DNA from 2 places in the Lysinibacillus sp. K60 genome. Region 2 is predicted to be linked to the other one. Evidence: riboswitches for the same ligand, from Rfam matches in the RefSeq annotation. Region 2 holds a riboswitch; the other holds the start of a gene.
The links. Region 2 has a riboswitch for thiamine pyrophosphate ahead of thiW (energy coupling factor transporter S component ThiW). Riboswitches for the same ligand answer to the same signal wherever they lie in the genome.
Positions count from the first base shown of each region.

Region 1: linked by a shared signal. The riboswitch ahead of thiT (energy-coupled thiamine transporter ThiT) and the one ahead of thiW (energy coupling factor transporter S component ThiW) in region 2 are both predicted to bind thiamine pyrophosphate.

Region 1 is NZ_JAASJR010000011.1:78,369-85,985, reverse strand. Features, by position in the region: gene HCH28_RS20210 (GNAT family N-acetyltransferase) at 1-500, opposite strand, end outside; gene HCH28_RS20205 (polyphosphate kinase 2 family protein) at 648-1,472, opposite strand; gene HCH28_RS20200 (hypothetical protein) at 1,672-2,385, shown strand; gene map (type I methionyl aminopeptidase) at 2,415-3,170, opposite strand; gene thiT (energy-coupled thiamine transporter ThiT) at 3,333-3,893, opposite strand; TPP riboswitch at 4,028-4,135, opposite strand; gene HCH28_RS20185 (magnetosome magnetite crystal formation protein family) at 4,261-4,584, shown strand; gene HCH28_RS25180 (hypothetical protein) at 4,640-4,762, shown strand; gene HCH28_RS20180 (AAA family ATPase) at 4,793-7,617, opposite strand, start outside.
Region 2 is NZ_JAASJR010000001.1:573,798-581,414, reverse strand. Features, by position in the region: gene HCH28_RS02825 (ABC transporter permease) at 1-525, shown strand, start outside; gene HCH28_RS02820 (ABC transporter substrate-binding protein) at 522-1,595, shown strand; gene HCH28_RS02815 (MFS transporter) at 2,146-3,342, shown strand; TPP riboswitch at 3,409-3,516, shown strand; gene thiW (energy coupling factor transporter S component ThiW) at 3,611-4,111, shown strand; gene HCH28_RS02805 (VWA domain-containing protein) at 4,429-7,026, opposite strand; gene HCH28_RS02800 (vWA domain-containing protein) at 7,010-7,617, opposite strand, start outside.

The DNA.
Region 1 (7,617 bases), on a different contig from region 2:
AATCCAGCCTTCTCTAATACACGCATGGAGGCAGTATTTTGTGTCGATACATAGGCCTCTACACGATGCAGACCAATTTGTTCAAATGCAAATCGGACCACCATATTCACAGCTTCTGTGACAATGCCCTTTCCAACATAAATCTCATCCATCGCATAGCCAACAAATGCACTCGAGTATGGTAAGCGTTTGACAGCATAAAGTGCAATATGCCCTATTAGATTATTTGTACCATGCTCAAAAATACCAAAAGTAAATTCACGCTTTGACTCCATTAAATAGAGGCTTTCTTGAATTTTTTTGTATTGAGCATCGACTGTATAGTATTCAGGTCTTTGAAGTGGCTCATAAATAGACCAAAAGTATTTATTACGGCTTACGAGGCCCGTTAAACTTCGTGCATCTTTTTCTTGGAATGTGCGGATGTAGCATTTTTCCCCCTTTATTGTTACCACATTCCCACCCTTTTTTCTTAATAGATTCCAAATTTTAAGCAACATTTCTCCACACTAGCCTTCCAATAAAAATCAATACATTTCTCTTTGTTACATTGGCTATAAACTCTATTTATATTTCATTGTATGTAAAAAAACAGGCTGCTACAACCAAAACAGCTTATGTCTTATTGTCATAGCAGCACAATTTAATTATTTAGTTTTTTGTTCTTTCTTTTTCTCGTTTACTATTTCTAAGCTGGAGGAATCAGCATCTTCTAGTTGTGTATTGTCTAATACATTTGTTAAATGAAGACCACGTCTTTGAGCCTCTCGTTCAATGTGTGCAATAGTTTCCTGTAGCACCTGAACACGTGCATACTTTTTGTCATCTCCAGCGACTAAGATCCATGGTGCATCTTTTTTATCTGTCTTTTCAAACATCGCATTTGCTGCATCAATATACTGAGGTGTTTTATCTCGATTGCGCCAATCCTCGGCTGTTAACTTCCAAGATTTGTAAGGGTTTTGTTCACGTTCTTTAAAGCGTTTTAATTGCTCCTCATCTGAAACATGAAGCCAGAACTTAATAATTATGTAATCTCCAGCAGTTAAAATCTTCTCGAAATTATTAATTTCTTCATAAGCACGAGACCATTCATCCTTTGTTGCGAATCCTTCGATGCGTTCTACTAATACGCGACCATACCACGAGCGATCAAAAATAGCGATTTGCCCATGTTGAGGCAATTTTCTCCAAAATCGTTGTAAATAATTGTAGCGTAATTCATGAGCTTGAGGGGCAGAAATAGGATGTACAACATAACCGCGGGGATCGACACGTTCGATTAATCGTTTAATAGCGCCACCTTTACCAGCCGCATCCATTCCTTCGAATACCAAGATCAAGCCAATCTTGTTTTTTAATAAAAATTGTTGTGCATTCAACATTTCATATTGGAGTACTTTTAATTTCTTTTTATACATCTTTTTGTCTAGTTCAACAGTTAGATCTAGATTCTTCAAATTTTGTGTCATGAAACTTCACTCCTTTTATTTGGCTATTCTTATTGTACTAAAGAAATATATGGATGCCTATCAGACATGGTAAATTGTAGGTATTAATAGTAAAACAACACGATACATTGTTGGAAATTTCCGTTATAATAAAAAAAGTGACAGTACTATACTTATTTGTCTTTTCCCTATACAATCTAACACGAAGGGAGAGGAAAACATGCCTCGGTTTATCATGATGACAATCTCTTATCTTGTCTCAATCATCCTAACCTTTTCATCCTTTTTCGTGAACATCAACGGTCAATCTTCGCTAGAAATCGCTAATCGTTTTTCTGTAGTATTTGCACCAGTTAGTGTAAGTCATGTAATTTGGATTGTCATTTATTTTTTACTCGGTTATTGGTTAGTTATGAACATGAAAAAGACAACTTTGAAACAGTCTGCGCTTTTTAGTTGCATAAATATATTACAAGCATTAATGATATATGTCTGGCACCATGAGTTATTTATTGTTTCTCTTGGCATTACATTACTCTTAGTCTTGTATTTGTTTATGTTGTATAATACGTACCCTCTTCAGAACAAATCCTTGTTTGGTCGTATTCCTTTCTCTATTTATTTAGCATGGATGACATTTATTTTTATCACAAATACAAGCTTTACGTTAACGGCTTATGGTTGGAACGGCTTTGGTCTTAGTACGCCTCTTTGGGCAGTGATTTTACTTACTTTAGGAGGAGCCATTGCGCTACATATCCGTTTCCATCACTTTGATGTTATGTATCCAAGTGTTTTTATTTGGGCTTATATTGGAATCGCCATACATAATGGTTTTGATGAGCTACTTGTCACTACAGCCGCTTTATTTTTATGCGGTGTTCTCTTTGTTGGCATTTTATTTATTAAAAAAAATCCTGCCTACCAAAAATAATTTGGTTAGCAGGATTTTTTCATTGCATCCTATTCTTCGTCTAATGACGTTAAGATAATTGGTTTATCTTTTGTTACAATGACTGAATGTTCGATTTGAGCTACAAGTGATTTATCAGGTGTCACGAATGTCCAGCCATCACCTGCTTCTACGATATGCTCTGCATTTGCTGAGATAAATGGCTCAACCGCAAGGACCATACCTTCTTTCATAATAGTAGAATCCCATGCATCGTAATAATTTAAAATATGGTTTGGTTCATCATGTAAAGATTGACCTAAGCCATGACCTGTTAAATTCATAATAACAGTTAACCCATTAGCATTTGCCTCGCGTTCAACAGCTTTACCAATTTGATTTAATTTAGATCCAGCCTTTACTTTTGTCATTGCTCGATCAAAGGCACTTTTAGCAACACGGCAAAGCTTTTCTTTGTCCTCATAGCCATCACCCACAACAAATGAAATACCTGTGTCAGCAAAATAGCCATTTAAAGAACCAGAAACATCAATATTTACGATATCTCCTTCTTGAATAACACGCTTTCCTGGAATACCATGTGCTACTTCTTCATTGACACTAATACATGTATACCCTGGAAAATCATATTCTCCCTTTGGTCCTGAAATAGCGCCAGCCTCTGCAAACATGCGACCAGCAATTTCATCAAGCTCAAGTGTTGTAACTCCTGGCTTTGTTGCAGCTTTCATCGCTTCGCGAATTTCAGCACAAATGCGTCCTATTTTTTTAAAAGCTTCAATCTCTTCTTGCGTTTTTACAATCATGTATAACGTCCCTTTCATCTAATATCTATTCTTTAATATAACATAACTTTTTATGCGTATAACGATAAACGCTTTAAATATTGTATGCTTTCCTACTTTGCAAAGTGCTAAAAGAGCTATTCACGATAAAAAAGCCCCTCCACTCATGTGAAGGGACTTGCATTAAGCTTTTCTTTGCATTAATTGTGGAGCGGCTGTGAATAAAAGAACACCAACGATTGCCGTTAAAATGGTTGCTGGTAGCATATATGTACCATTGTAGATGATGGAATAGATCCATGCATTTTGGTCACCGGCATATTCGGCAAAAAATACAGCACCAGCAATTGTATGTGCTGTGTATCGTAAGAAGCCTGCGAAAACGGTACCTATGATTATATAAAGTGCCATTTTTGTTTTGTTCATATGTTTAGCAGCGTCTAACACTGGTCCACGAACAACCGCCGCTAATCCTACAACTGTAAAAGCAACTCCATAATCCAAGAATCCTTGTAGCCAGTACACAATCGTAGCACCAAACATGGTTTGCATTACACCTACGAGTAATCCAGTTGTTAGCCCAGCTACTAAGCCCCAGCGAAATGCTATTAACATAATTGGTACCATAACAAGACTAACTGAGCCGCCTTGTGCCCATACTTTAAAGGAAACCTGATCCAGTACGAGACCAATCGCTGCAAAAATCGCAATCTCCACTAGCATTAATAGTCTTTTTTTGTCCATACATATTCTCTCCTTTGTTCCGATGTAGGATACAAGAGCAGGAATAGAAAAGCGCTGATATGTCTCTTTCTGACACCTTTTTTCCTTTAAGGACGAAAAAACGATGTCAGGACAGAGCCTCACATCGTACAAGTGTCGGTTTCTATCCACATCCCTACGCAAGCGTTAACTTACAGGTTCGAAGAGTCAAGGCATTACGTGCCCAGTCTCAGCTGACATCATCAGCTCCCCTTGTGGTCGTTACATCTGAATTTATTTGAACAATCTCATTGTACGCAAAGGATTGAAGGATTACAACCTTCCATACATCATTTTTTTGAAACTTTGCTGTTTTTCATGCGTAAATATTTAAAAAGGAGGTACAACTATGGAGAATCAAAAAATTTTAGCTGCCTTTAGTTATCTTAGTATTTTCTTCGCCCCTTTTATCGTTCCATTAATTGTATATTTTGTGACAAAAGACAGTGATGTAAAAAGCCATTCGATTCGTGCACTTGTCTCTCATTTAATACCTTTTGTTTTTGGCATTCTATTCTTTATTGTCTTTGTTTTTTCTACATTTAGTTTAGATCCAACCTCCAATAACAAGACGGTGATGATTATTTGGTTTGCTTCATTCGCCATCTATGCTCTCGTCTCACTAGGTATTGTGATTTGGAATATAATTCAGGCTGTTCGTGTTATCCGTTAATGTTTTATTTTTAAGTGAAACAGGTAGTAGTAATTGTAAAAGGAGCTGTTTTGGGATGAAAGTATCAAACGTTGTAAAAACTGCCGTCAAGTTAGCACCTATTGTTATTCCTATCGTAAAAAAAGTAATGGCTGCAAAAAAGGGCACAACACCTAATACCACCACTCGAAAAAAATAAAACGAAGGCGTATTCCTATACGCCTTCGTTTTATTTCACTTCAAAATGGGTTTGACTATGGCCATTCAATGTTTTTTCCACGTGTAAAACTGCTGGCATCGCAGATTTCAATTCAGGCACATGAGAAATAACGCCAATCATACGACCAGAATCCTGTAAATCAATTAATGTATCAATTGCTTTATTTAGTGATTCCTCATCGAGTGAGCCAAAGCCCTCATCAATAAACATCGTTTCAATATGAATATTACCTTGGAAGCTTTGAATCACATCTGCCATCCCCAATGCAAGGCTCAATGAAGCATTAAATTTTTCGCCACCTGATAAAGTTTTGACATCTCGTAATTGATCCGTATAAGCATCATAAACATCAAGACCAAGGCCACTTTGCTTCGCATGCTTTTCTAATCTATCTGAACGTCTAAGCTCGAATTGACCGTTTGATAAATGATACAGACGTATATTGGCAGCTTCTGTAATTTGATCTAAGTAGTTAATTTGTATATACCGCTCAAAGGATAGCTTTTTCGAGTTTTGTCCATTTAATAATCCATAGAGCTCCTTTACTCGCCCTGCTTCTTGTTCAAGTAAATGAAGCTCTTTCGCTATTTCTTCCACCCTTTCACTAAAGCCTTGGCATGCTTGTATAAAGCCATTCATCTGTTGCAAACGTTTAAATGCTTCCTCATAGGAAATTCGATGCTGTTCTACTCTTGCTTCAAGCGCCTCTAAATCTTGCTTCTCTTTCCCTTGAAGATAGGTAGCCCCTTCGGTAATCTGGATTTGCAACGTGTGTACTTGTAAAGCATAGTCACTGCATGCTTTTCGAAGTGCATCTAATTGTATGGCACTCCGTTTAGCAGTAGCATAAGCCTCATAGCTTTCGAAACCTAATTCTTGCATATTTGCTGTAAATTGCTGAAGCTTTTCATTCATTTTAAGCTGTAATTCCTCAAAGGACTGTTTGGCAATTTCTACAGTTAGTGTTGCATTGCTAGCTGTTTCCTTTGCTGCATGCAAATTTTCCTGACTCACTTGCCAACTTTTTTGAAGCTCTTCTTTCTGTTTGCTAACTTCATTCAGTTGTTGCTTTAATTGCTGTAAAGTTGGTAAATTAGGGGGCATCTGCTTAAGTTGTTCGTCTACAACCGCTTGTAATTTTGTCCATTCTTTTATCTGCTCTGCTAAATATTGCTCTAGCTTCATATGTTTATTTCGTAGCTGTTCTATTCGCTCATGCTGATGCTTTATTTTCAATCGCACATCAGCTAATTGATGTTGAATAATTTTTAATGCAGCAATCTCTTGTTCCACTTCATGTAAAGTAGCGGTGATCTGTGATTGGTCTTCTTGTTTAATATGCTGTGCTTCAAGTTGTTGCCATGTATCTTGAAGAAGTTGCTGCGCTGATGCTAAAAATGCCTCTTTCTCTAAATACTTACGCTCGTCTGATGATGCCTTCGCTCTTAATGCTTCCACTTGAGCATGCTCAATAACTTCCAGTTGCTCATTGTGCGCTTTTTGATGTGTCATACTACCACAAACAGGACAGGCTTCTCCTTCCTTCAGCTGTTCTGCTAAAATACTAGCTTGACTCGTCAGCCACCGTTGCTGCAAAAGTTGAAGAGCCTCTTTACTATCTTGATAGAGACTGTCTGAAGCAACTACATCCTGCTTAGCTAACTCTACGGCATATTTATATTTCTCCGCTTGCTTGATTAAAGCAACTTGTTCCCGTAGTTTCGGTAATTGCTCTAAATAGCTTTCATAGGGTTCAACCTGTTTTTCATAGCCTTCTAACGATTGAGAAAAATGCTGGAATTGCTCTTGTTCATTTTCCAAAAGTTTGAGGTTATCATTTACTGCTCGTTTTGCATTTTCAGCATATTGCTCCGCTATTTGCAGCTGCTGTATATTGTTTTCATAGGCTTCAAATTTCGGCAATAGCGCTAGCATCTGCATTTCCTGCTGTAAGACTTGCTGTCGTTCAGATTCTTTAGCCTGCTCTATCTCATATTTTTCTTGTGCGTCTTGCAACTTTTCTTGTGACTGCTGTTGCTTAACCTTTGCTTGTTGAAAAGCTAGTTCTTTTACATTCAGTTCAGCACGTAAATCCTTGCATTGTTGTTCGAGTAGCACAAGTCGCTCTGCTTGTTCTGCTAAAGCAATCTCCTTCTCCTTTGCTTGGTATAAATCCTGCTGTTGTAAAAGCATTTGCAGCCGTTGCTGTCGAGTAGCTTGTTCATCAAATTGCTCATTTAGCGTTTTTGCTAAGCGATAATATTCCTGCTCTTTTTGATGAAGGCTATATGCTTCTTCATAGTATGACTGTTCATTTTCTCCACATTTCTTATAGTAGCTAAGCTCCTCATCAAGTGCCTCTGTTAGTTGATGTAAATTTTCCGTATTATCAGCAATCAATGTGAATAAAGCGGAAGAACGCTGTGGTAAGGCGCCCACAATTTGACCAAGTAAATGTTCTTTTAATTGTTTGGCACGTTCAAGCTCCCTTTCTGCTTCTTTACGCTTGGCATCAAGCTTTTTTGCCATGACACCGAAACGATCTGTTTTAAAGATTTTCCGTAAAATTACTTCTTTATTTGTTGAATCAGAGGTTAATAGTTTTCTAAATTCACCTTGAGGTAACATGACAATTTGGCTAAATTGATCTTTTGTGAGACCTATAATTTCCTGCAATTTCTTATCGACTTCAAGCGTTTGCTGTTTCTCTACAATGCTATAATCCAGCTTTCCCTCTTTTACTTCTGCTAACTCTACTTTCTTTCCAGTAACCGTTTTATTTTTTTCTTTAATATGACCTGGCTGTCGTACTATTTGATAGACTTTTCCATGCA
Region 2 (7,617 bases):
TCTAAAATGCGTAATACTTTATTATCCTTAAACAATGTCTTAATCGTCAGCCCAGACGTTATTATCGGGGCTAGTTTCTTAATTTTATTTACAATGGTAGGAATTAAACTGGGCTTTGCATCTGTTTTATTAGCGCATGTCGCATTTAGTGTACCGATTGTTGTATTAATGGTTTTACCAAAGCTACTAGAAATGAATAACTCATTAATCGATGCAGCATTAGATTTAGGAGCAACGAAAAAGGACGTTATGATGCGTGTCATTCTTCCTTATATTCAGCCAGGTATTTTTGCAGGCTTCTTCCTTGCCCTTACGTATTCATTAGATGATTTTGCCGTGACATTCTTTGTAACAGGTAATGGCTTTAGTACTTTATCCGTCGAAATTTATTCAATGGCCCGCGCAGGAATTTCTCTAACGGTGAATGCAATTTCTGGTTTAGTATTCTTTATTACTGTTTTAGTTGTTGTTGTTTATTATTTCATTACTAGTCGTACGAGTAAAAGAATGGAGGGGCAACGATGAAGTCACTAATTCAAGCTACCATCGCCATCCTTGTCGTTTCAGCCCTTTTATTCTACGCGGCTGATGCCTTAAGTGCTGGTGGCGGTAAAAGTGGAAAAGACACGTTAACCATCTTTAACTGGGGAGAATATATTGATCCTGATTTGTTAAAAGAATTTGAAAAAGAAACAGGCATTCATGTTATCTATGAAACATTCGATTCCAATGAAGCTATGATGACAAAGATTCAACAAGGCGGAACAGCTTACGATATTGCTGTCCCTTCTGAATATATGATTGAGAAGATGAAGGAAGAAAAATTATTGATTCCTTTAGATAAGAAGAAAATCCCTAATTTAAAAAATATTGATCCTTACTTTTTAGATTTACCATTCGATGATAACAATAAATATTCTGTCCCTTATTTTTGGGGAACAGTAGGTATTGTCTACAATCCAAGCCTTGTTGGAGACTTAGACTTCTCCTCTTGGGACGATTTATGGGACCCTTCTTTAAAGCGAAAAGTCTTTTTAGTAGATGGTGCGCGTGAAGTCATTGGCATGGGCTTAAACAGTCTTGGCTATTCTCTGAATTCACTAGATGATCAGGAACTTCGTGAAGCTACTGATAAATTAATCACACTCGCACCAAATGTAAAAGCGATCATTGGAGATGAAATTACACCGTTAATGATCAATAATGAAGCAACTGTTGCCCTTACATGGTCTGGCCAAGCAGCTGACATGATGTATGAAAATGAAGAGTTAGACTTTGCTGTACCTGAGGAAGGCTCAAACTTATGGTTTGATAATATGGTCATCCCAAAAACATCGAAAAATATTGATGGTGCCCACGCCTTTATTAACTTCATGCTAAGTGCTGAATCAGGTGCTCAAAATGCCGATTTTGTAGGCTACTCTACTCCTAATATTGCAGCCATGGACTTGATGGACGCAGAAGTTGTTTCTGACGAACGCTACTATCCTTCTGAAGAACAACGCGATACATTAGAGGTCTACAAAAATTTGGGACCTGATTATTTAGGGAAATACAACGAATTATTTTTAGAATTTAAAATGAGTATCCGGTAATTAAACTAGCGAAATGGTTTTCACACCAATTCGCTAGTTTTTTCTCTGCCTATCTAATTTTCTATTAAATAAGAACATTTTCAATCGACTATTTGTATTATTATATTTAGAAAATATTTTATCTAAATTTTAATAGATGCTCACATCATCTGTTATGGAAAAGCTTTACCTATAGATTTTTTCATCGAACCTGCATAAATTTATATTTTCTTTATCCATTGTATTAACAATAAATAAGCCATAATAATTTTGATGCCACTACTATAACAGTCGCTACAATTTATAGACCATTACAGACAGACTCACAAATTTTTTAATTCTCCTTTTATAAGAGAAATCCATCGATTGTTGTTGCTCGATTCTATAGTTCTTCTCCCTCAATTTTTATGACTAACATGTATTATTTCATCATCCTTAGGTACGCAGATGAAAACTTTTGTGGAAAACCATTCTAAATATAGAACCAGTACGATAATCTTAACTATTAGCCAAGCAATAATTCTTTATGATAGACTGTACTATATTTGATTACAAAAAGGGGGTTCATTCGATGACCCAGCAGAAGTCCAATAAGGCGGCTTTGTATATTTTAATGTTTAATATGTTTATCGCAATGGGGAGTATTGGCATTATTATTCCTGTCATGCCAGAGTATTTAAAAATATTTGGTGCAGCAGGACAAGTTCTAGGTATGCTAATCGCAACGTTCGCCTTAGCTCAATTCGTATTTTCTCCTATTGCTGGGAATCTTTCAGATCAGTACGGTCGAAAAAATTTAATTATTTTCGGTCTTATCGTAACGGGTCTTGCTCAAATCGGATTTGGCCTTGCTACAGATGTATGGATGCTCTTTTTAGCAAGATTTTTAGGTGGTCTAGGTTCCGCATTTGTTGCACCTCCTATTATGGCTTTTGTCGCTGACGTCACAACCTATGAAGAACGCGGGAAAGGTATGGGGATGTTGGGTGCCGCCATGTCTCTTGGCTTTATGATTGGACCTGGTATTGGAGGCTTTTTAGCAAAGGTAAGCTTACATTTCCCATTTTTCACAGCTGGAGCTGCAGCCATTGTAGCATCTATTTTATCTTACTTTTTATTACCTTCTACCAAACCAAACACTGCGCAACAGAAACAAAAGCAAGACAATCTGGCGAAGCAAATGGCTCGTTCCATACATATGCCTTATTTTGTTATGCTCATAATTATGCTGGTGTTCTCGTTTGGAATTGCAAATTTCCAAACGACATTGTCATTATTTGTGACAGAAAAGTTTAATTACACACCTGTAGATATAGCGATTATATTAGTTGTTGGTGGTGCTTTTGGAGTAGTAGTACAAATGTTTATTATTACACCACTGTTCAATCGTTATGGTGAAATGAAAGTAGTACTAGTTAATTTGTTTATTGCATCCGTTGCTATTTTCTTAATATTATTTGTTTCTGGCTTTGCCCTTATATTAGTTGTAGCAACAATTTTCTCTACAGCAACGACATTAATTCGCCCAGCTGTTAATACACTCATCTCAAAACTTGCAGAAAAAGAGCAGGGATTTGCTGCGGGCTTGAATAATGCCTATATGAGCCTTGGGAATATGATTGGACCTGCTTTGGCAGGTTTATTATTTGATTGGAATATGAATAGCCCCTATATTTTTGGTTCTATCATATTATTAGCTTGTTTCTTCCTTGCGCTCATCTGGACAGTGAAAAAAGCACCTCATTTAATGCATCCCGATCCAAAATAGTCTGAAAAATCATTGACTATTTTTAACAGTATGTTACATTATTGTTGATTCACTAAATTGAATAATCTTAACCACTAGGGGAGTCTTTAAAAGGCTGAGACGTATATGGTAATATACGGACCCTTTGAACCTGATCTAGTTCACACTAGCGGAGGGAAGTGGCGCTACTTGCTGTTGTCACTATATACATGCAAGGCCGCTTCCTATTGTTTAAAGGGGGTGGCCTTTTTATTTTTCCTCACCAACTTTACCAAAAGGAGTGAACTTTATGTCAATTCGTAAATTAACAGTCATGGCTTTATTAGTAGCCGTTGCTGTTGCAGGCTCTACTTTCGTATCCATCCCAACAGGAATCGCACGTGCTTACCCCGTTCAGCATGCTATTAATGTGATAGGAGCGATTATACTTGGACCCGTACCAACAGTTATAGTTGCCTTTGTCACTGCCATCATTCGTATTTTTACTGGAACAGGCTCTCTACTAGCTATCCCTGGTAGTATCATCGGTGCGTTCTGTGCTGCCCTTGCCTATAAATATAGCAATAAGATGTGGTTAGCTGGTATCGGAGAAGTTATCGGAACTGGCATTCTGGCTTCACTTATTGCCGTCCCTTACGCAAAATTATTCATGGGAACATCTGTAGCAGCATTCTTCTTCCTACCAGCCTTTTTAACATCAAGTACAATCGGCGCCATTTTAGGTGTAATGGTTGCGAGTAGCATGCGTAAAACAGAGCTAGTAAAGAGGTTTAATTCTTCTCTTTATTGAGAGGGATTGGAGGGTTTTATCTCTCTTTATGATCGGTGATGACTTTAGTTAGAGCGCTTTTCTTCCCTTTATGAGCGAGAATACCTCTACTTAGAGCGCCTTTTTCCACTTTATGAGCGGCAATGGCTCTACTTGGAGCGCTTTTCTACTCTTTATGAGCGGCAATGACTCAACTTAGAGCGCCTTTCTCTCCTTATGAGCAAAGAGCCCACTTTTTAGATCATCTTACCCGCTCTAACAAAGGGGACAACTCTCTATTCAAACAATATAAAAAAGCAGTGCAAAACTATTAAGTTTGCACTGCTGCTTCCTCTATTTTAAGATCGTTTTTTCATGCCTTTTAACAAATGTGCTACATTTGTGTCTTCTGCCTGTAGAGTTTTTTCCTCAACCAGCGGCTCTTTTTTCTTCGTATTCGTTAGGAAATTCCAACCAAAACGTCTTATGGTAATATCAATAAAGAAAAGAAGCATACTCGCTAAGAGTAGCCATGTGGCAATATTTTGCCGATCTGCTCCTTTTGTCGTAAAGTCACGGAAGACATCTTGTGGTTCCTTTAAAACAGTGCCTCCTGTTCGCTGAGTTAACTCTTCTATCAGTTGGTTATTTACAGGGAGTAGTTCGTATTCAGCACTATAAGGAACACTTAGCCCTGCCTGATAGATGGCCTGCTTTTCATCTGCTACACGGAAGAAAATTAATCCAGGTTCAGCTTGTACTACAGCTCGAACTTGGGATGCGGAAATGGTTTCAAGTTGTGTTTCTAGCTCCTCCCCTGCTTCATTTACTGCAACAATGTCTAAAAATGCAGCTTCATTTGTAGGGTCTGTAATCATAAAGGAACCATCTGCTTCCAATCTTACATCATAGGCTACATCATTGTAGCTTGGTAGCATTTGAGAAATAAGTGTTTGCCAAAATACTCCCCAATTTTGCCATCTTGCCCAATCTCCTGTCCATTTACCCGTTGAATCAGATGTAAAGGCAAATGTTTTACCAAGACCATATTGCCACTGCGCTAACACAGGATCTTCCTTTTCGCTTTCTGCTACGACAGTAGCCCCCTGTTTTGCCGTTGTCCCAATGTATGCATTCATTTGTGGGACACCATTAGCAAACAGTACGTTCCATCCTGCTGCATTATAAATTGCAGGGTAAAATGGATTGTCCTCAATATAGGTGCGGGAAATCATAGCAGTTTCACGAGATAAAATAGAAGGAATGGTTTGCTCATCTATGACATCATAGAAACGTCCACTGCCCATGTCACTAAGCGCTTCTAATAAGTTCGCATCGGCATCTTGTCCAATCGCTACTGTCGATAAGGTTATACCATCTTCTTTTCCTTCAGTAATTAAATCCTCATAGTTCCCTGCCTGTGACTGCCCATCTGTTAAGAGAATAATATGCTTACGTTGGAGCTTTAAATCAGCAAGGTTCTCGTAGGCTTTAGCTAATGAACTATAGATTTCTGTTCCCCCACCAGGTGTTACTGATAAAATAGTATCCACAGCCTCTTCTTTACTGCTAAGAGGCCCTGTCTCTATAATCTCCCATGGACGATCATCAAAGGCGATGAATCCTAATGTATCCTCGTCTCGCAACATCTCAACAGAACGTGCCGCTGCTTCCTTAGCAAGCTCAAGCTTCGAGCCTTGCATACTGCCAGATCGGTCAAGTACAATCACTAATCCTAAGGAAGGTAATTGCTCTTTGCCCTTAATTTCCATTTCCACTGGCAATAAGGTTTCGATCGGTGTTTTAAAGTAGCCGCCTAGACCAAAACTATTTTCTCCACCAACCATTGTAAAACCAACTCCAAAGTTTTTGACTGCTTGCTCAATAACACTCATTTTTGCTTCACCCACTAAATGACCTGGTACATTGTCGAAAATAATAGCATTATATTGCAAATAGCTGGATAGTTCATTTGGTAGACTGTTAGGCGCTACAACATCATAGGCAATGGATTGACTACCAAGTGCTGCTGCGATGGGTGAAGCTGTTTCATAACCATTAACGATTAATAAATGTGGTTCACTTTGAACCATTGTGACACTAGTTAACTTATTGTTTTCAAAAATAGCATCCTGACCAACTTGAACAACGGCTTCATATTTTACAAGTCCTTCAGCTGTTGCTGCATGTTTATAGGTAAACACATTCGTGCCTTCTGTCAGCTCAACTGCCTCTCGATGAATAAGCTCATCATTTTCATATAATAACAGCTCACCTTGGCCTGCTGAGGTTGCATGTATGTCTGTCACTAATTGTTGTTGCTCTCCAACATAAGCCACTTGAGGGGATACAAAGCTTTTTAGTGATACATCATTGACAACTGGTTGACTAAAAGGCTTAATATCAACACTAATATTGGAACCTTTCAACTTCGTAGCAAATTCTAAAGCATCTCCCTTTGTCTCATTACCATCTGTTAATAGCACAAGACGAGTTGCTTTTTTAGGATCTATAATCCCTGAAGCAAGCTGTAAACTTTGTTCTATATTCGTTTGATCGGTAGCTTTGATTTCAGTTAGTTTTGGTACTTCCTTTAATGTTTTAGACAAAATAGCTTCTGTTTGTAAAGTAGAGGAAAATGAATAAATGCCCGCAAGTTGTGGTTCTTTTTTTGATTGTAGGCTCTCCTGTATAAACTGAACCATCTCATCTTCCGTACCATTCATAGAAGCAGAACGATCTACTAAATAAACAATTTGTTCTTCTTTTATTGGTAATAATAGATAGGGACCTGCGAGTGCAAAAACTAAACAGCCTGCTGCCACTATGCGAATAGTAAGTACAACAATATGACTTCTTTTGAGTCGCTGCCGCTCATGAAAGTATGTCCATCCAAAATACAAAAATAAAGGAAGGAGTAACAACAATACTAACGGCATATCAATTCGTAAATCCACGACGTCGTTGCACCTCCCACTCTGAAACAAGCAATAGTAAAATAATCACAATTAGCCAAGGCACGAAAGAGGTCATCGAAACTTCTTCCTTTCCGTTGTCTGAGATATCACCTATTGTAAAGCTTGTTCCTTGTTCAATAACACGTTCTTGGGCTTGCAATTGCACAATCAATTGTTTTTCCTCATTATTTGAGCGTACCATATAAATGCCTGGCTGTTTGGGCGCAGTTAGCATACCCTTGGTAACAGACGAAAGAAATTCGTCTTCCTGCGAATAAACATTCCAGTCTCCTTGCGCTAAAGCAACTGCACGTTGTTCATTGGGTGAAAAAATCCCAAGTGACCCAACTGATTCTGTTAGCTGCTGTTCTGTACTCCATAAAAATAGTGGGAATGATGGATGTAAGGGCCAATCTGTATCAGCAATATCCGCTAAAACAACGATATCTCCTTTAGGGGAGCGTTGGATGAATGGCTCTTCTCCAACAGAAGCAATCGTTTCATAGTCCGCAAAGCCAGGATAAACAGCACTAACATAAACATCCTTTAGTTCACTAAATGCAAATAATGCATCACTTCTAGTGCTTACCG